DNA from 3 places in the Metabacillus sp. Hm71 genome. Region 1 is predicted to be linked to each of the others. Evidence: riboswitches for the same ligand, from Rfam matches in the RefSeq annotation. Region 1 holds a riboswitch; each other region holds the start of a gene.
The links. Region 1 has a riboswitch for S-adenosylmethionine ahead of ACSVDH_RS02400 (sugar ABC transporter substrate-binding protein). Riboswitches for the same ligand answer to the same signal wherever they lie in the genome.

Region 1 (10,224 bases):
GTCTGATCCGAACCATTCATTATAAATTTCAGTATATTTTCCATTGTCTAATATTTTGTTAATGGCCTCATCGAACTCTGCCTTTAATTCACTGCCTTTGGGAAACATTAATCCGTAGTATTCAGCAGCAAAATTATCAGCATCTTCAACTACCTTTAATTTTTTGTCTGGATTATTTTCCACATATTCTTCGACGACCGTGTTATCTGCAACAACAGCATCTGCACCGCCGCTATTTAGCTCCATAATGGCTAAGTTATTATTCTCAAACTTTTTAACATTAGGATTATTTTTTCCTACAATACTATCAACCGCTTCTTGACCTGTTGTACCTGTTTGTACAGCAATGACTTTTCCCTTTAAATCTTCGGCAGATTTTATGTCACTATCTTCAGGGACTAAAATTTTATTTGTTGAGAGGAAATACGGCACTGAAAAGTCATATGTTTGCTTGCGGTCATCGTTTATCGTTATGGCTGATAAGCCAATGTCTGCAATCTTATCTTTAATTTCAACGAATAATGGGTCCCAGCCCACGTTCACTACTTCTACTTCATAACCTGCTTCTTCTGCAACAGCCTTGATAAAATCAATATCAAATCCAACTACTTCACCCTTGTCCTGATACTCAAAAGGTGCATAGTTGGCTTCTGTTACAACTCTAAGTTTTTCTTTCTTTTCTCCCCCATCACTTGATTCCCCGCCAGAAGTCTCCTGGCTTGTTCCACAAGCAGATAAAACCATCATAATGGCAAGTGCCATTATAAAAGACAACATCCCTTTTTTCATCTTTAAATCCCCCTTATTTTTGTATAATAAGATAATTCAGAAAACTTAAGCTATTATGTACTTTTTTTCCTCATAGATATAAGATATGCCTGTATGAAGTATATCAGTATATGTATTTAAATACAATACTATGTATAAAAAACTTTTATTAGAATAGAATTTATTTTCAATTTATTTATTGATGGAGGCTATTTTTCCTTATATTTTATGATTTTGCAAAAAACTGTCAATTGATTTGTAAGGTTCTATAACAAGAAATACCTTTTTAAATCTCTTATCCTAACTTATAAAATTCGTTATTTTTATGCACTTCTGTTTTGTATATTACCTCTTATAGAACAAAATGCGGTACATCCAGTGCTTCGAAGCTCATATCTTCTTTTCCCTAATTAAACCATTCCTAAACAAATGAATGAGGCTTTCTCAAAAGGCACAGTAGCCCTTTTGAGAAAGCCTCATTCTTATTTTTGTTTATAGTAAGTAAGCGCAAGTGCAAATGCTAGGACCGTACCTTTTACAATATCCATTGCATAGTAAGGGACGGACATCATCACAAGCCCATTTTGAAGGATTCCAATTAATACAGCACCTATAAATGTACCAAAAGCATTTGGCTTACCTGCTCCAAGCACTGAAAATCCAATGAATGCCGCGGCAACAGCGTCCATTAAATATGGCGCACCAGCATTAATTTCTGCTGTCATTACCCGGGAAGCTAATACGATGCCTCCGATTGATGCAAACAATGCAGATAATAAATAAGCCGTTACTTTATATTTATTAACAGGAATCCCTGAAAGCCTCGCAGCTTCAATATTCCCGCCAATGACATACATATATCGTCCATGCTTCGTAAAGGTTAGAAAAATGTGAACAACAACCACCACAATGACCATAATGATGATAATCCATGGCACCTGACCGATTTTTTCAAAAGAAGGGCTGATCAGTCCTGTTGAAAATGTTCCATCAGGCATGACCATATTTTGTGAAATGGCAGCCCCTCTTGTGTAGGTGAGAGCAATTCCTTGTACGATAAACATCGTTGCTAACGTGAGCAGCATATCCGGAACTTTTAATTTTACAATAATAAAAGAGTTTAAAACACCTACAAGCAAGGAGGCCACGATTGCCGAAAGGATCGCTACAAATGTGTTTTGAGAGAACCAGACAAACATTGAGATCACAATGGCATTTGACAACGATGCTACAGATCCAACTGAAAGGTCAAATCCATTGACTGATAACGAAATCGTAATGCCAATCGCGATAATCGTTACAATTGAAATCGAGCGTAAAATATTAATCAAATTATTGCCTTGGATAAACGTTGGATTTGATAAAGCAAAGACAATGATAAGAATAAAAATCGTTAAGATCGTTCCATACCTATATAAAAATTGAAAGAGATCAAAAGTCCCTTTTGACGGAATAGTTGCTTGTACAGGATTTGATTGCTTCATCCCTAGTTGCCTCCTGTTGAATAAATTAATAATTCTTCTTCGTTCGTTACATCCGTTTCCACTTCCTTAACAACCTGACCATCATATAAAACATAAACTCGATTTGTAATTCCGATAATTTCTGCAAGCTCGGAGGATGCATAAATGATTGCCTTTCCTCTTCGTGCCAAACCACAGATTAATTCAAAGATATCTTTTTTCGCGCCAACGTCAACTCCCTTTGTCGGCTCGTCAAAGATATAAACATCAGCATCAGCAATTAGCCATTTGCCGATGGCAATTTTTTGTTGATTTCCCCCCGAAAGATTTTGAACAATCGCTTCCTCTGAAGGTGTTTTTACCCCAAGATGATTAATCAGCTCTAACGCCTTCTGTTTCTCTGCTTTTCGGTTTAAAAAACTAAGCGCCTTAGTAAACGCACCTAAACTAGCTGACGTTAAGTTCGTGGTGACAGATTCCTTTACAAGAATCCCTTCTTTTCTTCTTTCCTCAGGCACTAATGCAATCCCTTGCTTTACAGCTTGATAAGGATTTGTTAGCGATAGCACCTTTCCATCAAGCTTTACGACACCTGACTTTATTTTTGCATCTCCAAATAACGCCTTACATAGTTCTGTTTTTCCAGCACCAACTAATCCAGCAATCCCGACAATCTCACCCTTGCGGACAGATAAGGAGATATCCCTTAACTTACCGGTATCACTAAGTGCATTGACCTCAAATAGCACATCTCCAACCTGAGCAGATTTTTTTGGAAATTGCTCTTGAAGCTCTCTGCCTAACATCAGCTCTACTACTTTATTTGGGGTAAGATGGGCAACAAGCTCACGTGAAACAAGCTTCCCGTTCCTCATAATCGTCATTTCATCACAGATTTCAAAAATTTCCGGGAGACGATGGGAAATAAAAATAATCCCGACATTTTTATCTTTTAGCTCCCGAACAATGCGAAATAGTTCTTTTGTTTCTGAATGGCTAAGTGGTGCTGTTGGTTCATCTAATATAAGAAACTTGCAATCTGTTGAAACCGTCCTGGAAATTAGCACCATTTGTTTCTCAGCCAATGTGAGTTCACTCACTAATTTTTTCGTAGATACACGAATGTTTAAGCTGTTTAAAATCGTTTCTGCTTGTTTATGCATGTCTGCCCATTTTATCAATTGCTTTTTCCCCATATCATTAACCGTTTTTGTCAGCATAATGTTTTCCCCTACTGTCAAGTAAGGGATAAGGGCAGTATCAACCTCTTGGTGGACAATTTGAATCCCATTCTCCTGAGCATCCTTTGGCGTTCTAATGGACGTCTTTTCACCATCAATGAAGATGTTCCCGGTGTAATGGTCATATGCGCCTGATAAAACCTTCATCAACGTTGATTTCCCGGCTCCATTTGCTCCGATTAAGGCATGGGTTGTACCAGTTTTCATGATGAAGTCTACAGAATCCAAAGCCTTCACACCTGGAAATTCAATAGAGATATCCTTCATTTCTAAGATTGATTGCTTCAAGTTGCTTTCCTCCTTCCTTTCATAACTAAAAAAGAGGCAGACCCCCAAACATATAGTGAGAACCTAATCTGTTTGTTTTGGGGGCAGACCCTTTGATATACGTTTTATTTTTTATAATATTCCTTTAATGTTTTCATCCACTCTTCTTCAAATGCTGTTGATTGTCCCCAGCCTTCTATTGTCTTTGCAAGATTCACCATATTTACTGGTTCACTTGCTTTTAATAATGCTTCTTGTGAAATGAGTGAAGCCTCAAGATTATAGGTTTGCGGCGTTTCCTCTCCAGCTAGCTTTTTGGCTAGTAATCTCATGTCTACTGCCCCGATTAGCTTTGGATCAACGGCTGCCGTGTATTTCCAAGTGCTGCTTTTATCTTGGATTTCTTGAAGGTCTGCATTAGAAACATCAATTCCATAGATTTTGATTTCATCTCTGCCAGCTTCTTTAATTGCACGGGCTGCACCAATCGCAAATGCGTCCCATGTAGCAAAAATCGCATCGATTTCACCCTTTGGATGCTTATTTAGCATTGCCGCTACAGCATTTTGTGTTTGCACCGAAGTATCAGCTGCAGCTACGCCAAAGCGTTCAATTTCTTTAATACCAGGATTGTTCTTTAATGTTTCTTGATAAACTTGATTACGTCTTACCATTGGCGGGAAGCCATCAACCCAAAGGTATACAATATTCGCTTCTCCATTTGTATCTTTTATTAGCTGCTCCAGTGCTAATGTAGCAAGTGCTTCGTCATCTTGTGAAGTTAAGGTTACACCTTCGATTTGTGATAATTCTTCGTTAGAGTCGAAAGTAACAACGCTTTTTCCAGCATCAACAAGCTTTTGCACAGCTTTAACTGTTGCCGCATCATCTCCGTGGGAAATAATAAATCCATCATAATCCTCTTCAAGCCCTTGTGCGATTGCATCGTGGAATTTTGCTGTATCGCCATTTGCTGTAAATACATCAACTTGGAAGCCTAATGCTTCTCCTTCCTCCTTTGCACCAGCTAAAAATTGAGCTGTATGATCATCCCCGCCGATTTTACGGATGACCTTAATTTTCGCTCCTTCACCGTTCGCAAAGCGCTCTGGGACATTTTCCAGCGATACATCCGGATTCCCTTTTGCAGGTTCAGCTGTTTCAGCACCATTTGAAGAACAGCCTGTTACAAATAATGCAATGACAAGAATGAAAATAAATGCAGAGTTAAATCGTCTGTTTTTCATGTTTGTAAACTCTCCTTTTCCTTTGTGTGATCATTTTTTCCCTTTTTTACTCTAGAACTCAAGCGGATTGAGTCCTTTAAAACGCAAAAAACCTCTCAAAGATAGAGAGGTTTCGCCACACGTATATATAGGAGTCTCCTCTCTTATCTTTCAAAACCCATTTAGGTTTTGCAGGAATTAGCACCAATTCTATAAAAGAACGGTTGCCGGGCATCATCGGGCCAGTCCCTCTGCCACTCTTGATAAGAGATTTACTATGCAATTAAGTAAAATTAAGAATATAATTACTTTAATCGGCTATAGAGGTCTTGTCAACTATTTTTTGACTATTTGTACAAATCAATAAAATAATTGCGCTCACACATTTTCCTTTATCCGGTTTTTTCATCGGCTTTTCCATAACAGACAGGAGCAATAAAATAACTCCTATGATCAAGCAAATATTTTCTTTTTATTTTTATCATCTTGTATACAGATGAACGAATCATGTAAATATATATACTATTATTATAAAATTGATTTCGTAAATTAACCTTTTGCGTATGAATTGGTATAATGGAAGGCAGAACTTATTTTTACATATAAAAGAAAGGTTTGATCTGATTTGGAACACAATTCCTCAAACTTTATTAAAAGCATCATTAAAGAGGATCTAGAAACAGGAAAACGTGATTCTGTCTATACTCGTTTCCCTCCAGAGCCTAACGGATACTTACACATTGGCCATGCAAAGTCAATCGTCATTAATTTTGGTTTAGCGGATGAATTTAATGGAAAAACCAACTTGCGCTTTGATGATACAAACCCGTTAAAGGAAGATACCGAATACGTTGAAGCGATCAAGAAAGATGTCGAATGGCTCGGCTACCAATGGGATGGTTTGTTTTTTGCCTCTGATTACTTTGAAGAAATGTACAACCGTGCTGTTCTCCTAATAAAAAAGGGAAAAGCATATGTTGATGATTTAACAGCTGATGAAATTAGACAATATCGCGGTACACTTACCGAGCCCGGAAAAGAAAGCCCCTATCGGAATCGTTCAGTCGATGAAAACTTAGCTTTATTTGAAAAAATGCGCAAAGGTGAATTCGCCAATGGTGAGAAAGTGCTTCGTGCAAAAATTGATATGTCATCACCTAATATAAATTTACGTGATCCTGTTATTTACCGGATCTCCCATGCAACACATCATAACACAGGCGATGCTTGGTGTATTTACCCGATGTATGCCTTTGCCCATCCTCTAGAGGATGCCATTGAAGGAATTACCCACTCCTTATGTACAACAGAATTTGAGGATCAACGCCCCCTTTATAACTGGGTTATTGAAGAATGTGAAATGGAAAATAAACCGCAGCAAATCGAATTTGGCCGTTTAGGCATTAAAAATACTGTTATGAGTAAACGTAAGCTGAAGCAGCTTGTTGATGAAAACTTCGTTGATGGCTGGGATGATCCTCGAATGCCAACCATTTCAGGTTTAAGAAGAAAAGGGTACACACCTGAAGCCATCCGTGAATTTGTCAAGGAAACAGGTGTATCTAAAGGCTCTGCACTCGTTGATGAGGCAATGCTTGAACACTTCGTCAGAGAAGATTTAAAGCTAAAAGCCCCGCGTACAATGGGAATCTTAAAGCCTTTGAAAGTTGTCATTACGAATTATCCTGAAGGTCAAGTTGAGATGCTTGACGCAGAAATTAACCCTGAGGTTCCTGAAATGGGGATGAGACAAATTCCGTTTTCTCGTGAAATTTACATTGAGCAGGAAGACTTTATGGAGGATCCTCCAAAAAAATATTTCCGTCTCTTCCCTGGAAATGAAGTGCGTTTAAAACATGCCTACTTCATCAAATGTGAGGATGTTATTAAAGATGAGGCTGGAAATGTCATTGAAATCCATTGTACTTATGATCCAGAAACGAAGAGCGGAACGGGTTTTACTGGACGTAAAGTAAAGGGCACATTGCATTGGGTTGATGCAAAGCATGCACTTCCAGCAGAATTCCGCTTATATGAACCACTTATTCTTGATAATAGTGAAAACGAAGAAGACGAAACAGACGTTGATCACAATGAGGAAAAAACCTTCCTCGATTACGTGAACAAAAACTCATTAGAAGTTTTACAAGGCTTCATTGAGCCTAATATGAAAGATTGTAAAGAACATGATAAATTCCAATTTTTCCGTCACGGATACTTCAATGTTGACCCTAAGCATTCTACTGAAGAGAAAAAGGTTTTTAACAGAATTGTATCTTTAAAAAGTTCGTTTAAGTTAAAATAAGTTAAGAAAAGCGCAAGGCGCCCGCCTATCGGCGACAAGCATAAGGCGAATAGGAATAGAAGGTGTTCTTTACCTTCAATTCCTATTTGACTTATGACCTCGAGCCGATGGCGCCTGGAGCTAGACACTAAAACTAAGTACAAAATTTTATACTTTCTTAAACTTGCACAAAGGACGTGTGAATTGTCACACGTCCTTTTATTGTTTATCAAGGCAAATAGTAGACTTTTTATTTTTTGGGCATTATACTGTCACGGAATTTCCTCTTTTTAGCTTTATGAAGGACTTTTCTACTGCTTTCATATTGAGTTTCGTCCTTCATCAGCTTTGTGAAGGACAATTCAACTGTTTTCCTATGGAGTTTTGTCCTTCAGACTTGCTCTCTACCCCAAAAGGATTCTGCTTTTTTTACTTTTTTGTTATTAATGGCAAACTAATCAGAAAGGTAGTGCCGTCATCTGATGAATCATACAATGTAATACACCCATCATGATTTTCCACAATGCGCTTGACGATCATAAGCCCTAATCCAGTACCATTTTCCTTTGAACTAGAGAAAGGCTCGAATAGAGAATCTATTATGGAAGAAGGAATGCCTGAGCCTGAATCCTTTATAAAGACTTGATAGTCCTTTTCCGTTACATGTGATGAAATCGAGATAACACCCTTCCCGCCCATCGCTTCAATGCTGTTGCGGATCATATTATGGAAAACCTGTTTGATTTGCTTGGCATCTACTTGCAATGGTATATGATCCAATTCAATGTTAAATTGAATTTCCTCAGATGATTGAATAATCAGCGGCAGGAATTCACCTAAAATATCTTCTAGATAAGTTTCCCTTTTAATTGGTGCCCCCGGCTTCGATAGTAGCAGCATTTCCTCAATAATAACGTTAATGCGCTCAATTTCCTTCATAATGAGCGACAAATGATACTTGCTTTTTTCCTGTTCTGAAAAGGATTGATTCATTAATGTTAAAAAGCCATGGACAACAGCAAGCGGATTACGAATTTCATGTGCGGCACCTGCTGCCATTTCTCCTACAGCTGCCAACTTTTCAGATTGGTGAATTCGTTTTTCCAGCTTGTCTGTTTCTGTAATGTCAACAAAATTAATGATCCGGCCAATCACCATATGGTTTTGATTTAATAATTCTGTTTGCGACACTAATAAAAAACAATCACCTTCAGATGTAGTAAAAGGTACTTTGGTATGCTTATAATTTTTCTTTGATGACAATATGCTCCAAAACAGCTCATTTTCTTGATCTCGATGATCAGAAGCAAGCTGTTTTACCTGTTGTTCATTTGTATGTAACAGACTGACTGCTGCTGTGTTCAACGATATTTCCGAAGTTTGGTCGTTGATTGTAATGATCCCTACAGGCAAAGAGTTTAAAATTTGCTCACGATACATTTTGTCATTCAATATCGTATTAAATGAATCTTGCAGCCTGGTTGACATTTGGTTAATCGAATGGGTTAAATGCTGCAATTCAAGCTGATGAGGGGAATCGAGTGTTAATCCATATTTCCCGTTAGCAATCAGGTCTACTTTATCGATCATTGTTTCGATTGGTTTCGTTAAACTGGCACTAATTCGATATGAGGCAATAATAGATAAAGCAATCGCCCCAGTGGTTACTAATATTAGCAGCCATAATGAACCCTTTATAATATCGGTAAAGGAATTAGAATGGCCATTTAATTGCGAAAAGGACTCTTCCTGTGCTGCTTTTACATCCTGCTTTAACTGATTAAGCTGCGGGAGATAATGTGTAGTGATATACTCCTCGGCAGCCTTTTTATCATTATAATTGAGAAGACCTTGAACATTGTTGATCATCATGAAATCCAATAGATCTATACTTTTCTTTAAAGGAGCAAGGGATTTAGGAATTGAATCCTCATTGTCTTCAGAATGGTCAAATGAAGCATATGCCTGATATTCCTCGATCATTTCACAGCACATATCGTTTTTAATCGCACTCTCTACAATGTATTCTTTTACATCCAGCTCCTTCTCCAGTTGAGAAAGCCACATAAGCTCAGGGATGTTTCGTTCCTTGATTTTATTGCTAATCTGTGTAATGTCTTCTATCGATTGGACTAAGACTAGCGAAAAACCGCTTAATACAACGGTTAGTAAAAGGAGAATTGTGAGAATCTTCGTTCGAAAAGACATATTTCTACTTAATTTCTTCATCACAATTCCTTTCCTCCCCTAAGGAAACGTCAATTCCCCTTGTTCATACTTCTTCATCTCATTTTTCATAAATTGAATCTCTTTTTCCGTAAACATTGGTCCAAATGGAGCTAAACTGTAGACTCCATGACTTGCATTTAATATAACTTTACCAGAATTCAAACCCTTTTCGCTAAAAAAATCATTCATAATTGCAACATATGTTTGTGAAACATCATTCATCACACTTGTTAAAACGTGTTCCTTCCCCATATAAGATTGATCATCAAGATAACCGATTACATATACATCCTCTTTTTTTGCCAAATCAATCACATCGCGATTATAGGAATTGCCTTTGCTATAAATAACATCAACACCTTCAGAAAGTAACTCCTTCATAAGCTGAATAGCCTTTTTGCCATTATCTCTGCTTCCTACAACCTTCGTATAAATACTGGCTTCTGGTTTATAATAGGCCAAGCCTGCTTCAAATTCAGGATACTCATCACCAGATTCAGTTGGGTTAAGAACACCGATCTTATTTGTCTTCGTTTTAAGCGCTGCAGCTAACCCGGCAAAATATTCAATTTCACCTTGATCAAACGTATACACCGTTTGGTTAGGATGTTTTGCTGTCCCATGAATGGTCACAAATCGCACATCCGGATTAATGAGGGCAGCTTTTGTAAAGACATCTGAAAACTCCCGACCATGGCCAATAATCAGTTTTGATCCATCTTGAATAGCTGTATTAACCGTTTGTA
Region 2 (10,224 bases), 1.9 Mb from region 1:
CTCAGCTTTTTCTTCAGAAACTGGTAACGTAATTGGAATACTCCATACACACCCATTTTTTAGTTTCATGTTTTCAACAACAGATTCATAATCCTCTTGCGTTAAAAAGCCTTCAATTGGGCTGTATGCACCTATCGCGATTAACTCTAAGTCACTTAAAGAAGTCGCATCAAGTTCAATTTCCTTCTTGATGTGCGATACATCTGCTCCTAAAGATTGTTTTTGAATTAATGTTCCTCCGTGTGGAAGTAAGCTCATTTTCATGTCCTCCAATTCTATAATTGAAACTTTTATAGGGATTAAATCCCTCCACCTTCTTCATGCACTGTACGACGTTCTTGTTTGCTTGCTTTCATTAAGCTTAATGCACCAATTGTTGCAAGCAAGAGACTGCCTAACACAAAGATTGTATATAAATCACTTTCAATAAATAACTTCACTAGGAAATATGACATTGTTAGTGATATAAGTGGCGAAATCAACCATACCATTAACATGTTTTTCACAATTTTTTGCTGAAACACATTTGTACCCGATTTTGCGATGCCTATTCCTAAAATCGAGGAGGTTGTAATCTGAGTTAGCGGGACAGGCATGCCAAAAATTGAAGCAATAATTACCAATGTGGCGCCAGTTCCAGAAATTAATATCCCCTCAATTTTTGTAAAGCTCGTAATTTTCTTTCCATTTGTTTCAAGCACTCTTTTTCCTAAAATAAGTGCACCTAGCGCAACGAATATGCCGCCAATCAATGTCCCCTTTGAAACAGAAAGAATTTGTGCACTGACTAATGGTCCAACTGCATTCGCTACATTATTCATACCAGCTGAAAAAGCTTCAAAGAAACCTGCCATGATTAGAAGATACGTAATAATCTTCCCTTGAAACGAATATTTAGCCTCTAAATGAAAATAATGTAACACCTTAATAAAGATATATGCAATTAAAAACGCAATGATTGGAATAATGACCCAAAATAAGACAATCCATAGCAGATTGTTGACAAATAATACTCGATAAGCAATACCTACACCAACAACTGCCCCAACTGTGACCTCACTAGTAGAAAGTGGGATTCCTAATATATTAGCTAAAAACAGTGAAAAGGTAGCGGAAAAAAGAATGATGACAACAATTTTTATTGTGATAAGTGATGTTGGTATAATTCCTGAACTTATCGTTTTAACAACCTCTCCCCCGCCAATAACAGCACCCAAGATAACACCTATCCCACATAGGATCAGCGCGTTCCTTGGACGTAAAATCGCACCAGAACCATATGCAATTCCCATTGATGCAGCAGCACCGCTTGCACCAATGTTCATTGCAAAAAAGAGGCTGATAACGATAGCAATGATCTCTAACATCGTTTATAACCCCCTACTGATGGAGGCCGCATTCTGTTTTCATTTGCCCAGTCCATCTGCCAGATCTTAAATCATTTTCATCAAAAGCAGGCTTTGTGCAATGAAAACAACCGATGCTTGGATATCCCCTGTCATGTAATGGATTATAGATTAAATCGTTTTTATGAACGTATCTCCATACATCCTTCCACGTCCAATGAATAAGCGGGCAAACCTTTACTGAATGGAAGCGTTCATCCTTGTTAATAAAATTAACATGTTTTCTTGTTTCTGATTGTTCACGTCTAAGACCAGAAATCCATGCTGTTGCTCCTTGTAATGTCTCATTTAAAGGGATAATTTTACGGATATTGCAGCATTTATTCGGATCTGTTTCCCAAAGCTTATCACCAAATTCTTGAGCTTGTTCTTCTAATGTAAGCTTTGGCTTTTTTAATTCAATATTAAGCAGGGGATACTTTTCCTTTACCTTATCAATTAGCTCATATGTTTCCTTAAAATGAACATCTGTGTCTAAAAAAACAATTTTCGCATCCGGTTTTACTTTAGAAATTAAATCGATTAAAACAATTCCTTCAATACCAAAACTGCAAGCATAAATAATTTCTTCTCCATAGTGGTCATATGCCCAATTTAAAACATTTAGTGCACCTTTATAGGTGTCGTCAACTTCAAAATTCTCGTTGCTTACTTCAACCCAATTCTCATAAGTTAGCATATTATTCACCTCTTTCTTTGTAACTAAAATACTTCAGTTTCAAAACCCTTTATTCACACATTAATAGTCGGAATTAAATTCGAAGACCAACCAATATAGTATGAATTATACACGAAATTTTTATTATGACAATCATTAAGTATTGCCAATCATCGGCTATTTTCCTTTGAACTCTCCTTACTATATAAATCTAGTTTTTAAAAAGCCTCCCGAGCAGAAGACTTTTAAGGACGATCTACACTTATCCTCCCAAATTCGTATAGATTTGGCTGGAATTAGCACCTTGCTCTTACAGCAGGTTGCCGGGCTTCACAGGGCCAGATCCCTTCACCACTCTTGATAAGAACTATGCTATTGATTCAAAATTTTAACACAATTCTTGCAAAAGTCAACCCGACTTTTTCCATCGGATTAATTAATTCATATTTTTTTATCATTCCCTCAAATTCCTTAACAATTTAGACAAATTTAACTTCTCTTGTTTACTCATGAAAGTATAGGTTATATATATACAAAAAACAAAAAAGCGTACTTTGTTCATTACTATTTTTTGCCTGAATCTTAACCAATCTGAGAATATTTAATGTTCTTCAAAAAGTTATCTCCAACCAAAAGAAGCAGGGTTTGATAAACTACCCTGCTTCTTTAAAATATTAATGATGGAGATCCTTTCCTTTAAGTTGGGTTATGATGCTGTATGAGATTGTCTCCCATATTGACTCATCATTTAAATAAGCGTTTCTGAATTTGCTATACATCTCCATTTGTTTTTCTTTAAAATCCGGTGCATCATTTTCTGGCAATGCTCCTCTTTCTTGATCTACCAACTTTTGAATTTTTTGAGCTCTTGGTCCCCAAACTGCTTTTTCCTCACCGTTTTGATCAATAAATATATAGATAGGGATCGCTCTGGATGTTCCATTTGTTAAATATTGGTCCATCAACTCTAGATTTTGATCCCTTAGTAAAAAACGTACTTCCATATTTGAAGCTTCTGCTATTTTCATAAGGATTGGATTATTAACAAGTGCATCTCCGCACCAATCCTCAGTCAAGGCAATCACTTTAAGTTGTTTTCCTTGTAGCTTTTCTAAAAAAGCAAGATCGTCTTCATTTAACGTAAAACGATCATAGATAGAAAGCATTTCTTCTTTATTAATTGTCATCTGATTCGAATATCGTTCAAAAGTAATCCCCTTTGAAAACCAGTCATGTAAATTTATGCTCACTTTTTCCACCCCATTAGTTATTATTTATTTCTTAAAAATAAAGCTATCAAATTTCGATTATAGAAGCCAGCAATAAGCTTGTTATTACTTTGCAAAAAAAGAGACTAGTCAACTAAAGGGTATTCTAGCCTTTAGAGACAGTCTCTTACCAATAACACAGCTTAACTATTTAATTTTGTAACCAAGCTTCTGAAGCAGGATTTTCTCTCCACATTTTTAGCTTGTTAAGGTCTTGTTCACCAACATAGCCTTCTTTAACAGCCACTTCAATTAGTGTTTCATAGTCACATAATGACTTTGCTTCGACATTTGCCTCAGCTAGGCGTTCTGAACCAACAGAGAGACCATAAGTAAAGATGGATACAATGCCAAGTACTTCACAGCCGGCAGCACGCAGCGCTTCAACTGCAGTAATTGCACTTCCCCCAGTTGAAATTAGATCCTCTACAACCACAACTTTTTGATTTTCCTTTACTTGTCCTTCTATTTGGTTACCTTTACCATGTCCCTTTGCCTTGCTACGCACATAACACATAGGCAGATTTAATAGATCGCTCACCCATGCTGCATGTGGAATGCCTGCAGTAGCCGTTCCTGCAATCACTTCTACCTCGGAAAAATGCTCGTTAATTAATCCTGTAAGTCCTTCAGCTATTTGTTTACGAATTTCAGGAAAGGATAGTGTGAGACGGTTATCACAGTAAATAGGCGATTTCATTCCGCTTGACCATGTAAATGGATCGTTTGGCTGGAGAAAGACCGCCTTGATTTCTAATAATTGTTTTGCAATTGTTTGTTTCATTATCCTATTCCTCCCATAATTTTTTAACGTTCAAATAAGCTTCATATGGATTAGGCTGCTTTGTTATACTTCTTCCAACAACGATGGCAGTAGAACCTAATCGACGCGCAAGATCTGGAGTTGCGATTCTTGTTTGATCATCTGCAGAATCCTCTTTCATACGAATTCCAGGTGTTACTGTCATGAAGGATCTGCCAAGTTTTTCATTAAGTATTTCGACCTCATGTGTTGAGCAAACAACACCATCTAGTCCGCTTTCTTTTGCCATTTTTGCATAATGAAGTACAATATTCTCTATGTTTTCATTTATTAACAATTCTTTATCGACCATCTCTTGTGATGTACTTGTTAGTTGTGTTACGGCAATACATGCAGGACGCTGTTTCCCTGCTGGTGTTCCAGCATCCAACCCTGCAATTGCCGCTTCCATCATCTTTTTTCCGCCTGCGGCATGGACATTAACAAGGTCAACATCAAGTTTTGCCAAGCCTTGCATTGCCTGTTTTACTGTATTTGGTATATCATGCAGCTTTAAATCCAAGAAAATATAATGTCCGCGTTGCTTTAAATAGGAGATGATCTGGGGACCTTCCTGATAGAATAGCTCCATGCCTACTTTTACAAATAGCTTTTCATCATGAAAATGATTCAAAAACTCCTCGACTTCTGAACGGTCCTTGAAATCAAGGGCAATTATTAGCGGTCTTAAGTTCATGATTTCCAGCTCCTTCCGATACATTCTGTCACATGCTCAAAGCCTAGCTCTTTTAATCTGTTAGGGAGCTGATTGATGATTTCCGGGCATACAAACGGGTTAACAAAATTAGCCGTTCCAACAGCAACCGCGCTTGCACCAGCATATAAAAATTCAATGACATCATCTACAGTTTGAACACCGCCCATTCCGATAATTGGAATGTTGACAGCTTGACTTACTTCATAAACCATTCTAATCGCAACCGGCTTAATCGCTGGCCCTGACAAGCCCCCTGTTTTATTAGCAATAACAGGTCTACCTGTTTTTATATCTATTCTCATTCCGATCAGCGTATTGATCATTGTTAAACCGTCAGCACCGGCCTGTTCAATGGCTTTTGCCATATCAACGATGTTTGCCACATTAGGTGAAAGCTTAACATAGACAGGAACAGCTGAAACAGCTTTTACGGCTCTCGTTAACTCAGCAGCAACCTCCGGAATTGTACCGAACGCTATCCCCCCTGTTTTAACATTCGGGCAAGAAATATTTAATTCAAGAGCATGAACATTTTTTGACTGGCTGATTTTTTCAGCAACGTATACATAGTCATCAATTTGTGACCCAGCAACATTTGCAATAATCGGCAAATCAAATTGCTCAAGCCATACAAGCTCTTCCGAAACCACTTTTTCTACCCCGGGATTTTGAAGTCCGATGGCGTTTAACATACCTGCTTCTGTTTCCGCAACACGAGGTGTCGGATTCCCAAAGCGCGGTTCCTGAGTGCTTGCTTTAATCATAATAGACCCCAGTTGGCTTAAATCATAAAGCTTGCTATATTCTCTTCCAAAGCCGAAGCAGCCGGATGCTGGCATGATTGGATTCTTAAGGTTTAAACCAGGTAAGCTAACTTGCAACATGATTATAAAACCACCTCTCCGGCCTTAAACACAGGACCATCACTACATACTTTTTTATAGCTTGTACCAGTTGGATCATCACCAGTGTGACATACGCATGCGAAACAAGCACCAATGCCGCACCCCATTCTTTCTTCCAGTGATAAAAATAATGGTTTATGTCCATAAAATCTTTCAAGTGCTTTAAGCATTGGCGTTGGTCCGCAAGTAAACATCGTATCAAATTGTACGCCATAGTCTTTAATTGCATCTGTTACAAATCCTTGATAGCCATATGAGCCATCATCAGTTGAGATGATTGTTTGTCCAAGTTCTGAAAATTCTTTTTCAAGAAAAACTGCAGCTTTTGTTTGAAAGCCTAATACATGCTTAACAGAAACCCCTTTTGCAACAAATTGCCTTGATAATTCAAGTAAAGGAGGAACACCAATGCCTCCGCCAACTAATAGCGCTGCTTGTCCGCTGTCTATGACATCTATTGGAAAACCATTGCCTAATGGACCTAATACATCAACAATGTCATCAGGTTTCTTTTTTGAAAGGAGCTGTGTACCAGCTCCTTCTGCTCTGTAAATCATTGTAAATGTTTGTTGTTCTTTATTGATTTCAGAAATGCTGATCGGTCTTCTTAAAAGTGGTGTAGATCCTTCCGTTACTTTGAGGTGAACGAATTGACCAGGATTACCCATTTCTGCTACAAGCTCACCTTGAAGGGTCAGCTGAAAAATTTGTTCGGCAATTTTCTCATGCTTTGTCACGACCATCAGCTCTTGTTTAATCACGTTAAGCTCACCTCAAGCTGTTTTTTAATCTTTGGCATTGTATCAGTAGAGAATGTCATAGATTCAAGGACACGTAAAATCGCAACAGCCGTATCGAGTGATGTTAAGCATGGGATGCCATTTTCAACTGATTCACGGCGGATTTTAAAGCCGTCTCTAGCTGGTTGTTTGCCTTTTGTCAGTGTATTAATCACAAATTGCGCTTCACCTTTACGAATTACATCAAGTAGATTTGGTTCATCTGTTCCAATTTTGTTTACAACTTTAGCTGGAATATTAAATGATGTTAAATAGTCTGCTGTTCCGCTTGTTGCAAGAATTTGATAGCCAATTTGATGGAATCTCTTTGCGATTTCTAACCCTTCCTCTTTATCTTTATCAGCGATTGTCAGAAGGACTGAACCATGATTTTTAATTTGAATTCCTGATGCGACTAGTGCTTTGTAAAGTGCTTTTTCTAAGGTAATATCTTTCCCCATTACTTCACCGGTTGATTTCATTTCTGGTCCTAACGTAATGTCGACATTGCGAAGCTTTGCGAATGAAAAGACAGGAGCCTTTACATATACACCTTCACTTTCAGGATGTAGACCTGTTTCATATCCTAAGCTGTTCAGCTTTGCACCAAGGATTACTTTTGTTGCAAGGTTCGCCATTGGCACACCGGTAATTTTGCTAAGGAATGGAACGGTACGGCTTGAACGAGGGTTTACCTCAAGTACATACACTTCACCTTTAGATAAAACGAATTGAATGTTTAAAAGCCCTACAATGTTTAAACCTTTAGCAAGTTTTATTGTATAGTCGATAATCTTATTCTTAATTTCCTCAGTTAACGATTGTGGCGGATAAACTGCAATTGAGTCACCAGAATGTACGCCGGCTCGCTCAATATGCTCCATGATTCCAGGGATTAGAACCGTTTCACCATCGGAAATGGCATCAACCTCAATTTCCTTACCTGTTAAATATTTATCGATTAATACTGGATGCTGCGGGTTGATTTTTACCGCATTATGCATGTAATGCAGCAATTCTGCCTCTTGATAAACAATCTCCATTGCACGGCCGCCCAGTACGTATGATGGGCGAACTAAGACTGGATAGCCAATTTTCCCAGCAATTTTTACAGCCTGTTCCACAGATGTAGCTGTTTTCCCAAGCGGCTGCGGAATCTCCAATGATTCAAGTGTTTGTTCAAATTTATCGCGATCTTCTGCACGGTCAAGATCTTCTAAAGTTGTTCCAAGAATTTTAACCCCTCTAGCCTCTAAGTCACTTGCAAGGTTAATCGCCGTTTGACCGCCAAATTGTACGACAACACCTTTTGGCTTTTCTAAATCAATGATGTGCATAACATCTTCGATTGTTAAAGGTTCGAAATAAAGCTTGTCTGAAATACTGAAATCTGTTGAAACTGTTTCAGGATTGTTGTTCACGATAATCGCTTCATAACCTGCTTCTTTTATTGCCCATACTGAATGAACAGTTGCATAATCAAATTCAACCCCTTGTCCAATTCGGATTGGACCTGACCCTAATACAACAACACTTTCTCTATCTGATACAATGGATTCATTTTCGTCTTCAAACGTTCCATAGAAGTAAGGTGTTGCAGATTCAAATTCTGCAGCACAAGTATCAACCATTTTGTACACTGGGATGATATTTGCTTGTTTGCGAAGCTCATACACTTCACGATCATTCGTGTTCCATAAGTTAGCAATAACGGAATCGGCAAATCCCATTTCTTTTGCTTTTTGTAATGTTGTTAACTCGTAAGGATTTTCCTTGATATTCTTTTCAAAAGAAATGATTTTTTCAATTTTCATCAAGAAGAACAAGTCAATTTTGCTCCACTCATGAATTTGTTCTTTTGTTACTCCTCTTCTAAACGCTTCAGCTATATAGAATAAACGCTCATCGCCAGCTTTGCGAATTCTCTTTTCAATTAATTCATCCGTTATGCTCTCTGCATCATTTAAATTCAGATAGTCCACATCTGACTCAAGTGAACGAACCGCTTTTAGTAATGATTCTTCAAGAGTGCGGCCGATCGCCATGACTTCACCAGTTGCTTTCATTTGCGTACCTAGGTGACGATTAGCTGATTCGAATTTATCAAACGGCCAGCGCGGGATTTTTGACACAATGTAATCTAGTGCAGGCTCAAAGCAAGCATATGTTTTGCCTGTTACAGGGTTTTCCATTTCATCAAGTGTTAACCCAACTGCAATTTTTGCCGCCAGTTTAGCAATTGGATAACCAGTTGCCTTCGAAGCCAACGCAGATGAACGGCTTACACGTGGATTTACTTCAATAATATAGTAGTTAAAGCTATCCGGATCTAGGGCAAGCTGAACGTTACATCCGCCTTCAATTTTCAATGCACGAATAATCTTTAGGGAAACATTTCGCAGCATTTGGTATTCACGATCACTTAACGTTTGGCTTGGGGCGAAAACAATGGAATCACCAGTGTGGACGCCAACAGGGTCAAAGTTTTCCATATTACATACAACAATCGCATGATCGTTAGAATCACGCATGACTTCATATTCAATTTCTTTAAATCCAGCAATACTTTTCTCAAGTAGACATTGTGTTACTGGGCTGTTTTTTAAGCCGCTTGTAACGATTTCAACTAACTCTTCCTCGTTATGACAAATCCCGCCGCCGGTTCCGCCTAATGTGTAAGCAGGTCTTACAATCACTGGATAGCCGATTTGCTCAACAAATGCATAGGCTTCTTCAAGATTATGAATGATTTCACTTTCCGGAACCGGCTCGTTTAACTCATTCATTAATGTTCTGAAGAGATCGCGGTCCTCTGCCTGTTTAATAGCAGATAATTTTGTTCCAAGAATTTCAACACCGCATTCTTCTAACACACCAGATTCAGCAAGCTCAACTGCAAGGTTAAGTCCTGTTTGACCACCTAATGTTGGAACTAATGCATCTGGCCGTTCTTTTCGAATGATATTGCTTAAAAATTCCAATGTAAGGGGTTCGATATAAACTTTGTCTGCAATTTCTGTATCTGTCATAATTGTTGCCGGATTTGAGTTAACAAGAACAACCTCGTAGCCCTCTTCTTTTAGTGCGATACATGCTTGTGTTCCCGCATAATCAAATTCTGCTGCTTGACCAATCACAATTGGACCTGAACCGATAACAAGAATTTTATTGATGTCTGTACGTTTTGGCATTATAAAACCCCTTCTTTCTTATTAACTTCTATCATGTCTAAAAATTGATCAAATAACCCGTTTGCATCTTCTGGACCAGGTGAAGCCTCTGGATGATATTGTACTGAAAATGCTGGTGCATGTTTATGTTTTAAGCCCTCTATTGTTCCATCATTTAGAGCTACATGTGTAATTTCTAATTCAGTATTTTTGATTGACTCTACTGTAACTGTATAACTATGGTTTTGTGATGTAATATCAACCTTGCCAGTGCTAAGTTCCTTAACTGGATGGTTTGAACCCCGATGCCCGAACTTCATTTTTTCAGTATCAGCACCGCAAGCTAAAGCAAATAACTGATGACCTAGGCAAATACCAAAGAAAGGAATCTTCCCAATAATACCTTTTATCATTTCGATTGCTTCTGGAACATCCTTTGGATCTCCAGGGCCGTTTGAAAGCATAATTCCGTCAGGTTTTAGTTGTAAAACTTCCTTAGCTGTTACCGAATGTGGAAC
Region 3 (10,224 bases), 1.6 Mb from region 1:
TTGACCAGCCGCTTTCATCCCAGTAGGTTCCAAATTGCTGAAAGAAGTCAAAAGGTGTTGCAAAAACGTGTGATACTAAATATTCGATCGTTTCATCCATACGATGATCATTCCAATACTTTTCTAAAACATCCTCAACTTGTTTAATTTTAATAATATCTTCAAATGTAAGAACATTGTTCTTTAAAATTTCATATGGTGAATGATCCATATAGACATAACCATGGTCAGCGGCGCGAAGACGTAATCCTGTTCCTCTTAACATTTTTAGGAAACCAAGCTGAAGTTCTTCAGGCCGCAGTTCAAACACATCATTAAACGTCTTTTTAAACGAATGATAATCCTCTTCAGGCAGTCCGGCAATCAAATCTAAATGCTGGTCGATTTTTTTGCCTTCCTTAACCATGGTGACGGTTCTTGTAAGCTTTTTAAAATTTTGCTTTCTCATGACAAGTTCATTCGTTGCATCGTTTGTAGACTGAACACCAATTTCAAAACGGAACAATCCTTTTGGAGCATTGTCATTTAGAAATTGAATAACTTCAGGGCGCATAATATCTGCAGTAATTTCAAATTGAAACACAGTTCCCGGTTTATGCTCATCAATAAGGAATTGAAACATTTCCATTGCATAGCTGCGGCTGATATTGAAAGTACGGTCAACAAACTTAATCGTTTTTGCGCCATGCTCCATTAGAAAACGAATATCATCTTTGATCTTTTCGCGGTCAAAATACCTAACACCAACTTCAATTGATGATAAACAAAACTGACAGCTAAATGGGCAGCCGCGACTAGTTTCAATATATGTGACCCTCTTTGAAAGATGGGGCAGATCCTCTTCAAAACGAAAAGGGGATGGCAATTCCTTTAAGTCGACTTTATTTCGTTGAGGTTTTATGTGAATGCTGCCGTTTTCGCGATAAGCAATTCCATTCACATTGGCAAAATTTTGTTCATTGTGAAGCTCGTCCAATAATTGTTTAAACGACTGTTCTCCTTCACCAATAATAATAAAATCAACCTCTGGAATTCTTTCCATCCATTCTTTTGTGTCATATGTGACCTCAGGTCCGCCAAGAACTATTAATAAAGAAGGATTAATTTTCTTCATCATTTTAATGACTTTAATCGTTTCTTCAATATTCCAAATATAGCAGCTGAACCCTAATAATTCAGGTCCTTTCCGATACAGATCTGTCACGATATTCATGGAGGGGTCCTTAATTGTATATTCTGCAAGCTCAATGTCATATTCTGGGGCCGCATATGCTTTTAAATAACGGATTGATAAGCTTGTATGGATATATTTTGCATTTAATGTTGATAAAACGGTTTTCATTGGGATTAACACCACTTCTAACATTTATTTTTAAGATTTTCATATTTATCATGCGATCAAAATCTTATTGTATCATAATCAAGAGAAAAAACGAACTTCTGATAATGGAGGAGTATCCATAGTATGGAAATATATACAGGAATCATACCAATCTATATAAACAAAATTAACATAAAAAAGAAGAGCAAGGCAGTGCTTTGCTCTTCCTAATTAGATTTTGAATTCATGGCTGTAAAGTTCTTTATATAATAATTAAAGGTAGACGCTCGCAATTCGATAATTGGCTGTGTTATAGCTTTCACGATTTTTGTTGAAAGAGTGGATGTTAAAAGAATCGATAAAATAATCAGCAAGGTAATGCTTTGGAAATCTTTCATCCAATCTAATAATTCACTATTTCTCATATATTGTACGATGAAGCCGTGAAGCAAATAGACGTAAAAGGTTCTTGTGCCCCATTCTGTAAAAAATGCATGTGTTTTTGGAATTAGTGATAAAAAGCTCAACGAAGTAATCAACGTTAAACTATAAAAGCCCAGGCGAATTATCGCACTAAATACGGATGGATCACCAAAGTGAGAATATGACTTTGATCCGAACAGCCATTCATAATCAAAATCAAGATAAAAGTAAGAGATAAATGTCACAATTAATAAAAAGCTTGAAAGTCCTCTTACAGGTGCCTTCGTTATGAAGGTAAAGTGTTCACGTTTTAAATAAAAGCCTATTAAAAACAGAGGGAAGAAGACAAATGTTCTTGATAAGCTTAAATAATTACTAATGAACTCAATATATCCAACAGCTAAGCCGATCGAAAATGCCAGGAATAGTGCCCAACTTGCAGGAAGTTTTGTAACCGCAAATAAAAGAACATTCCAGAAAAATAAACTGATTAAGAACCATAAAGACCAATGAGGATCCAATGGATCAAGAACAAGGGCATCTTTTTTTTCAATGAAATAATAATACACTGAATAAATCCCTTGAAAGATCAGATATGGAAGAATTAATTTCTTCGTTATTTTCTCAATGTAACCCTTTTTTCTAAATCCCTTTGCAAAATAGCCGGAGATTAAGATAAATGCCGGCATATGAAAGGTATAAACGAATTTATATATATTCATAAGCATTTGGCTGTCATCAATAAAGGATCGAATGATATGTCCAAAGACAACTAAAATAATCAAAAAGAACTTAGCGTTATCAAAGTAACTATCACGATTTTTCATAATTTCACCTTTTCTTTAGAGATTGGAATAAAAGTGGAAGCGCCTTGACCACAAAAGCAATCCACTAAGCCATCCTTCTCTTTATTCCCAAGTAGTTCTTTATTAAACTATCATTCGTAAAATGAAATATATTTTATTAGGGGTGTAACGAAAGTGTAATCCGAATGTAAGATTGGTTATAAAATCAATGGATTCTCTCATACACCAACATCTATCATAATTATTTTCGAAAAAAAAGCAAACATTTTTTTTTGCATTTTGACGGAATGTGAAGGACTATGATAGTCCTTGTAGAATACTTGAATAGTGAAGATTGAGGTAATTAGGGGTGAAAAGATTTGAAGCAGACGATGGAGGAAAACGAAATCGTTACGATGAGGGAAAAAGTGGCAAAGCTAACGGCTGAAAATGAAATGCTTAAAGCGAAGCTTCTTCAACATGAAAGTATTTTAGAAGGTGCACTTGATGCTGTTGCCATTTTTGATGAACACTTGAAATTTATTGATGTAAACACTTCAGCCTGTCATTTGTTTCAGTTAGAGAAAAACGAGTTATGTAAACGAAAACTAGATGACTTTCTTTCACTCATTCCCAAAAAAGAAATGAAACAGCTGATAGATGAATTATATAATGACCATACACTTGGGAAGGAGCTTGTTGTAAAACTAGATAATGGACAAGTAAAGTTTATAGAAATTTCCATACGGAAGCATGCAATTAACGGATATGACCTAGCTATGCTTAAGGATGTTTCATTTAAAAAAATGCTTGAACGGGAAAGGACAATAAATGAGCAGCTATTTAAAGATTTGTTTCACCGGGCGGTAGATGGGATTGTCATTTTTGATCAGAATGGAGCATTTATTGATGCAAACGGATCATTTTGTACAAGCTTTGAAATTTGCAAAGCTCAATTAAGTTCATATGTACTTAATGATTTTATTGATACACAAGATAACAATAAATTAGAAAAGTTATGGAAACTTTTGAAGGAAAATGGCAGTGCAAAAGGTGAGCTGCCGGTTGTGTTGAAAAATGGAGATAAGAAAATTTTTGAATTCACAACTACTTCAAATATTATCAATGGTTTTTATATGGCGATAATGCGTGATATTACGGAAAAGCGTTCAATGGAAATGAAGCTTTATAAAAGTGAAGAACGCTTTAGGGAGATTTTTGAAAATGCCATTGATGCTATTATGATTTGGCGGAAGGATGGGCAAATACTTAGAGTAAATCAGGCCGCAAGCAGAACGTTTGAATTGCCGGAAGAGGAGCTGGTCACCAGGAATATTCTTGACTTTATTGATCAATCCTCATTAACTTTTGCAAGAGTAAAAAAAGAATACTTTCAGACTGGAGCAATTAGGGAGGAATTGCTTTTTCATATGCCTAATGGGCAAAATAAGGAGTTGGAGTTCACCTCAAAAATGGATATTTCTGAAGGGCACCACTTAACGATTTTTCGAAATGTCAGTGAACGAAAACGAATGGTGAAGGTACTTAGAGAAAGTGAACAGAAATTCCGCAAAATTTTTGATGGGGCAATGGACGGAATTGTCTTATTTAATAATGACTTTGAAATTATTGAAGCAAATCCTACAGCGATGCGAATACTTAATTTAACATCTGAAGGTTTGATCACCTTTAATTTATATGATTTGTTATTTTCCAACACGAAAAAAGGCGGAGTTATTAAGAAGGATTCGAATGAGTGGGAAGAGACACTGCAGGAAATTACGTATAGATTCGAAAATGGAGAGGAAAAAATACTCGAATTTACCTTAAAAAACAATATTAATGAAAATATGAATTTGGCAGTATTTCGGGATGTAACGGAAAAAAGGGAGTTAGAAGAGCAGCTTAGAAAATCGGATACTTTAAATGTTGTTGGAGAGCTTGCTGCAGGAATTGCTCATGAAATAAGAAACCCAATGACGGCATTAAAAGGGTTTATCCAGCTTCTAGAAGGAAGTGTAAAAGATGACTTTTCAATGTATTTTAATGTGATAACATCTGAATTAAGCCGCATCGAATCAATCATTACAGAATTTTTAATTTTAGCAAGACCACAAGCAATAAAATATCTAAAAAAAGATATTGGCATTATTATGAAGGAAACGATTGATCTGCTGAATGCACAAGCCATTCTTGTTAATGTACAGATGAAGTTGAACGTAGATCCTGACTTGCCATTAATTTATTGTGAGCCAAATCAATTAAAACAGGTTTTTATCAATATTTTAAAGAATGCAATCGAGGTAATGCCTAAGGGCGGACAAATTGATGCTACAATAAAAAGGAAAGATAAAGATCATCTATTAGTATCGATAAAAGATAGAGGATCAGGTATTTCGGAAGATAAAATAAAAAGACTTGGACAACCGTTTTATACAACAAAGGAACGCGGTACTGGCTTAGGGCTGATGGTCAGCTATAAAATTATTGAGGAGCATCGCGGAACAGTAGATGTTGAGAGTGAAGAAGGGAAAGGTACAACTTTTCATATTACACTTCCTATCAACCAATAGCCAACGAAGGAAGGTAAGCCTTAAAAAGATTCAACTTGTCACAATTATGACCCGACAACATATTATTTGAGTAAGAGAAAAAAGTTGCATTCGGTAAAGAAAGGGGCAAGTTCTATGTGGCTATATAAACGTCCAAAAAAGGTGTATTTCTATGCTTCCTTATTTTCCAAGCTTCAAATCATTTCAGAGACTGAGAAAAACCAATTACTTGAAAAGTGGAAGCAATAGGGAAAAGTAAGAGAAACGAGAATCAAGATATGAATCGAAATAACCTTAGCCCTGATAGCGGACTAAGGTTTTATTTGTTTACCTATTGAATAGTTGTGTAATTTCTTCTTGATAATTATCTGATATAATGCCTTTCTCCGTAATAATTCCCGCGATTAAGTTGTTAGGAGTGACATCAAAAGCGGGATTAAATACCTTTACGCCTTCAGGTGCGATTTGAACTCCGTTAAGCTCTGTTACCTCTTTAGGATTTCGTTCCTCAATAGGAATTTGCTCACCATTAGCAATAGAAGGGTCAAATGTTGACAAAGGTGCAGCTACGTAAAAAGGGATGTTAAATGCATTCGCTAATAAAGCTAAATTAAAGGTTCCAATTTTATTTGCTGTGTCACCGTTTGCTGCGATGCGATCAGCACCAACGATGATAGCAGAGATATTTTTCGATTTAATCGTGTGAGCCGCCATATTATCAGTTATTAACGTTACATCTACGCCAGCCTGCATTAGCTCCCATGTGGTTAAGCGTGAACCTTGAAGAACCGGGCGTGTTTCACAGGCAAAAACTTTTAGCTCTTTGTTTTGCTCTTTTGCTAAATAAAAAGGGGCAAGAGCTGTTCCGTATTTTGCTGTAGCAATAGAGCCGGCGTTACAGATGGTCATAATTCGATCACCATCATTAAAAACAGATAGTGCATGCTCACCAATTAAACGGCAAACCTTTTCATCTTCAATTTGGATTTGAATGGCCTCTTGGACAATCCGTGTTTTTCCTTCGTTAATTGATTTGACATCCGCAATGCATGCCACCAATCGGTCCAATGCCCAAAACAAGTTGACAGCAGTAGGTCTTGAGCTTGCTAAATAGTCCCGTTTTTTCTTAATCGTAAGTTTAAATTCCTCAATTGTCTCTGATGAATCCTGCAGGGCTGCTAATGCCAGACCAAATGCGGCTGTGATTCCGATTGCAGGAGCACCTCTTACTTTTAAAGTTTGAATAGCATCCCATACTTCTTCAACCGTTGTTAGATCAAGGTATTCTGTAACATGAGGGATGTTTTGTTGGTTTAATAGAGAAATAGATTCATCCTTCCAAATAACAGAACGAGGAATCGAAAAGTCATTTAATGCCATTTGTAATACTCCTTCATAAACTGATTATTGTTTGACGGTTTCTTTGACAAAATCAATAAATTGCTCAGGTCTTTTTATTGTTTTTTGATTTTTTATCAGTTCGCTTCCGAGTGTTAGAGCAAATTGTTTTGTAGCAATTTTTCTATCATATGGCTGAATGGTATCCAGGTCTGCCACATGAGCAAGGCCGATTGTACGGCGAATGATTTCGCAGCCTGCAAAACCAACCGACTCTTCGAAAATTTCTGATAATACATATTCTAAATAGCCATCAACCTTCGTATAGATTTCAAGGCCATCCTTTTTCCAAGCTGTTGTAAATTCTTCAACGAAAACATTCCACGTTGTAATGAGATGATTGAGGAGCACATCCTGTTTTTCGCTATGCCGTGAGATTGCATTCAATAGAAAATTACCAAAAACTTGACCGACGTCAAAACCGATAGGTCCAAAGTATGCAAATTCAGGATCAATCACTTTTGTTTCTTTTTCGTCAGCAAAAATACTGCCTGTGTGTAAATCGCCATGTAAAAGGGCTTCAGCTTTTGTTAAGAATTTTTGTTTCAGCTTTGCTACCTCTAACTTAAGCGCCTCATCCTGCCAAATCTGTTCAACATCCTTCTGAAGTTCGGGTTCATACTCATTTGTGTCATGGTCAAAAAATGGATCTGTAAAGACAAGGTCTTCAGTAATTTTACAAAGATCGGGATTAATGAATTGTTTAACCAATGATTTTTTTACATGCTGATCTGCCCCATAGTCTGATGTGTAAAACAATGTCTTTGCTAAAAATTCCCCAATATGCTTTGAAAGAAGCGGCAAATCCTTGCCTTCTATTAACGCAGCTCGGGAAATTTGCAGATGTGACAAGTCTTCCATGATCGTAATGGCAAGCTTCTCATCAGAGTAAAAAACCTTTGGAACATATTGTGGAACAAATTCACCTTGCTTTAAGAGAGCATAGGTTTCAATACGAGCCCGGTCCAATGTTAATGGCCAGCTTTCACCGACAACCTTTGCATATGGCAGAGCTTGTTTGATAATAATGCTTTCGTTTGTATCGATGTTTTTTACCTTGAAAACGAGATTTAAGTTTCCATCACCGATCTCATTGCAGGTTAGGTTGCTTTTTTCATCAAATAATTGAAGACGCTTTGCTAGGGCAATAGCCCCGTTTTCTGTTAATGGTTCATAGCCGGATGATTTTACAGCACACATAATAAATACCCCCAAATAAGTTTGATTGTTGGAGGCTTTTCTCTAAAATAAGAAAAGCCTCTTTCGTATGAAAGAGGCTTGAAGACTTCGCTTCGCACCTCTCATCTGTCAGAAAGATATTCTTTCTGATGGAATTAGCACCGTGCCCTACTGGATAAACTCCAAGGTGAATGTATATCACCCCATTTTGCAATGGTAGTATGGTCGGTTGCTGCGGCTTCATTGGGCCAAGTCCCTCTGCCAACTCTTGATAAGAGATCAATCTTGTTAAACATTATGAAGTTAATGTTTTAAAGTTTGTTATTTTTAGAACATTTAACATTTTAAGAAAAATAGAACGTTTGATTAGCATCTTACCAATGATTTATTAAATTTGTCAACACTATTTTCAATAATCAATGATAAAATTCAGGTAATCTGTCATCAAAGACAGGGATTTTGCTTCTAACGGTTTTAACCATTTCAGCATCGATCGCTGCAGAGATGGAACCGGCTTTCTCGTCAGCTTCTGCAATCACTGTTCCCCATGGATCAATAATCATAGAATGACCGGCGAATTCATTATTTGGATCAGAGCCGGCGCGATTACAGGCTACAACATAGCACTGATTTTCAATTGCACGGCTTAATAGCAGTGTTCTCCAGTGATGGAGTCGCAGCAGCGGCCATTCTGCTACGACAAATAATACTTCTGCACCTCTTGTTGTATGGGCGCGAATCCATTCGGGAAAACGAATATCATAGCAGATTACACCAGCACAATGTATGTCAGCAATGTTAAACAAACCTTTTTCAGTTCCCGCTGTTAAGTAATGATGTTCATCCATTAATTTAAATAAATGGAGCTTACTATATTCGTTAACCAATTCCCCTTGATGATCGAATATGTACATCGTGTTTGTTATTTGATCTTCCACCTTTTTGGCTACAGAACCTCCAACGATGTTAACTCGATATTTTTTCGCAAGTTCACTAATGAATTTTCTCGTTTGTTCGCCGTTTTCATCGGCAATTTCATCTAAACGCGTTAAATCATATCCCGTCGTCCAAAGCTCAGGAAGAACAATAATGGATGGTTTTTCTTTTTCAATAATCGATGCCACTTTTTCTTCTACTTGTCGATAATTAAAAGATGGATCACCAAATTTAATATCTAATTGTATGCAAGTTATGATAGGTTTCATTTAAATCACACCTTCATTTTAAAAATTTTACTTTACAAGTTGATTCTAACAATATATGATTTGTGACTAGAATTTCAAGAATTTTTTGAGTAGGTGTTAAAAATGAAAAACTATGAACAATCACATCTATTAAAGTCATTGCCAAAGCAATTTTTTGCTAGCCTAGTTGCAAAGGTTAACAAAATAGTTGAACAAGGACATGATGTGATCAATTTAGGTCAAGGAAATCCCGATCAACCCACACCAGATCATATTGTTAAAGCGATGCAAAAAGCGGTTGAAAATTCGGCTTACCATAAATATTCGCCTTTCCGGGGGCAGTTGTTCCTAAAAGAGGCGGTTGCAGCCTTTTATAAACGGGAATATGGAGTGGAAATCGAGCCGGAAACAGAGGTGGCAATTCTCTTCGGGGGAAAGGCAGGTCTTGTTGAGGTTCCGCAATGTTTATTAAATCCTGGTGATATTGTACTTGTACCAGACCCGGGCTATCCTGATTATTGGTCAGGTGTTGAGCTTGCGAGAGCAAAAATGGAAATGATGCCGCTCATTAGTGAAAATCAATTTTTACCTGATTATCATAGCTTGTCGAAGGAAGCGGTGAAACAAGCAAAACTGATGTTTTTAAATTATCCAAACAATCCAACCGGGGCTACTGCTACAAAGGAATTTTTCGAAGAGACAGTAAAATTTGCGGGAGAGAATGATATTTGTGTTGTTCATGATTTTGCATATGGAGCTATAGGATTTGACGGTAAGCAGCCAATGAGCTTTTTACAAACAAAAGGAGCAAAAGAGGTTGGAATTGAAATCTATACTTTTTCAAAATCCTTTAATATGGCAGGGTGGCGGATTGCGTTTGCTGTCGGAAATCCTTCTGTTATCGAGGCGCTCAATCTTTTACAGGATCATCTGTATGTCAGTGTTTTTAGTGCGATCCAGGAGGCTGCTGCACATGCTTTATTAAGCTCTCAATCATGTGTTGAAGAGTTAAATGTTCTTTATGAATCACGAAGAAATGTTTTTATAAAGGCGTTGGCAGAAATTGGTTGGGATGTAACGGCTCCAGCCGGTTCTTTCTTTGCTTGGCTGCGAGTGCCAAGTCAGTTTGAATCATCAGAGGCTTTCGCTGATTATTTATTAGAGAGGGCGCATGTTGTTGTTGCGCCCGGGATCGGTTTTGGTGAACATGGTGAAGGCTATGTAAGGATTGGTCTTTTAACTTCTGAAGAAAGACTGGCGGAAGCTGCTGAGCGAATAAAAGCTTTAAACCTGTTTTAAAAAATCATTATTGACAGTTGGAAAATGTTCTGTCATAATCCTTAGTAATTTCACAAAATTTAATGATTATTATGAACGTTTCG

Region 2: another riboswitch for S-adenosylmethionine. It lies ahead of ACSVDH_RS11120 (phosphoadenylyl-sulfate reductase); the one in region 1 lies ahead of ACSVDH_RS02400 (sugar ABC transporter substrate-binding protein).
Region 3: another riboswitch for S-adenosylmethionine. It lies ahead of mtnK (S-methyl-5-thioribose kinase); the one in region 1 lies ahead of ACSVDH_RS02400 (sugar ABC transporter substrate-binding protein).

What each region holds. Positions count from the first base shown of each region.
Region 1 covers NZ_CM200278.1:456,821-467,044, reverse strand. Annotated here, with positions in the region: gene ACSVDH_RS02415 (basic amino acid ABC transporter substrate-binding protein) at 1-789, opposite strand, end outside; gene ACSVDH_RS02410 (ABC transporter permease) at 1,251-2,252, opposite strand; gene ACSVDH_RS02405 (sugar ABC transporter ATP-binding protein) at 2,255-3,760, opposite strand; gene ACSVDH_RS02400 (sugar ABC transporter substrate-binding protein) at 3,865-4,986, opposite strand; SAM riboswitch class I at 5,127-5,235, opposite strand; gene ACSVDH_RS02395 (glutamine--tRNA ligase/YqeY domain fusion protein) at 5,591-7,270, shown strand; gene ACSVDH_RS02390 (sensor histidine kinase) at 7,679-9,478, opposite strand; gene ACSVDH_RS02385 (BMP family ABC transporter substrate-binding protein) at 9,497-10,224, opposite strand, start outside.
Region 2 covers NZ_CM200278.1:2,349,365-2,359,588, reverse strand. Annotated here, with positions in the region: gene sat (sulfate adenylyltransferase) at 1-258, opposite strand, end outside; gene cysP (sulfate permease) at 300-1,367, opposite strand; gene ACSVDH_RS11120 (phosphoadenylyl-sulfate reductase) at 1,381-2,085, opposite strand; SAM riboswitch class I at 2,324-2,431, opposite strand; gene ACSVDH_RS11115 (thioredoxin family protein) at 2,739-3,314, opposite strand; gene pyrE (orotate phosphoribosyltransferase) at 3,484-4,116, opposite strand; gene pyrF (orotidine-5'-phosphate decarboxylase) at 4,121-4,831, opposite strand; gene ACSVDH_RS11100 (dihydroorotate dehydrogenase) at 4,828-5,736, opposite strand; gene ACSVDH_RS11095 (dihydroorotate dehydrogenase electron transfer subunit) at 5,739-6,518, opposite strand; gene carB (carbamoyl-phosphate synthase large subunit) at 6,515-9,727, opposite strand; gene ACSVDH_RS11085 (carbamoyl phosphate synthase small subunit) at 9,727-10,224, opposite strand, start outside.
Region 3 covers NZ_CM200278.1:2,102,721-2,112,944, forward strand. Annotated here, with positions in the region: gene ACSVDH_RS09890 (B12-binding domain-containing radical SAM protein) at 1-1,342, opposite strand, end outside; gene ACSVDH_RS09895 (acyltransferase family protein) at 1,549-2,574, opposite strand; gene ACSVDH_RS09900 (PAS domain S-box protein) at 2,910-5,102, shown strand; gene mtnA (S-methyl-5-thioribose-1-phosphate isomerase) at 5,409-6,461, opposite strand; gene mtnK (S-methyl-5-thioribose kinase) at 6,486-7,679, opposite strand; SAM riboswitch class I at 7,778-7,936, opposite strand; gene ACSVDH_RS09915 (carbon-nitrogen family hydrolase) at 8,075-8,863, opposite strand; gene ACSVDH_RS09920 (pyridoxal phosphate-dependent aminotransferase) at 8,966-10,141, shown strand.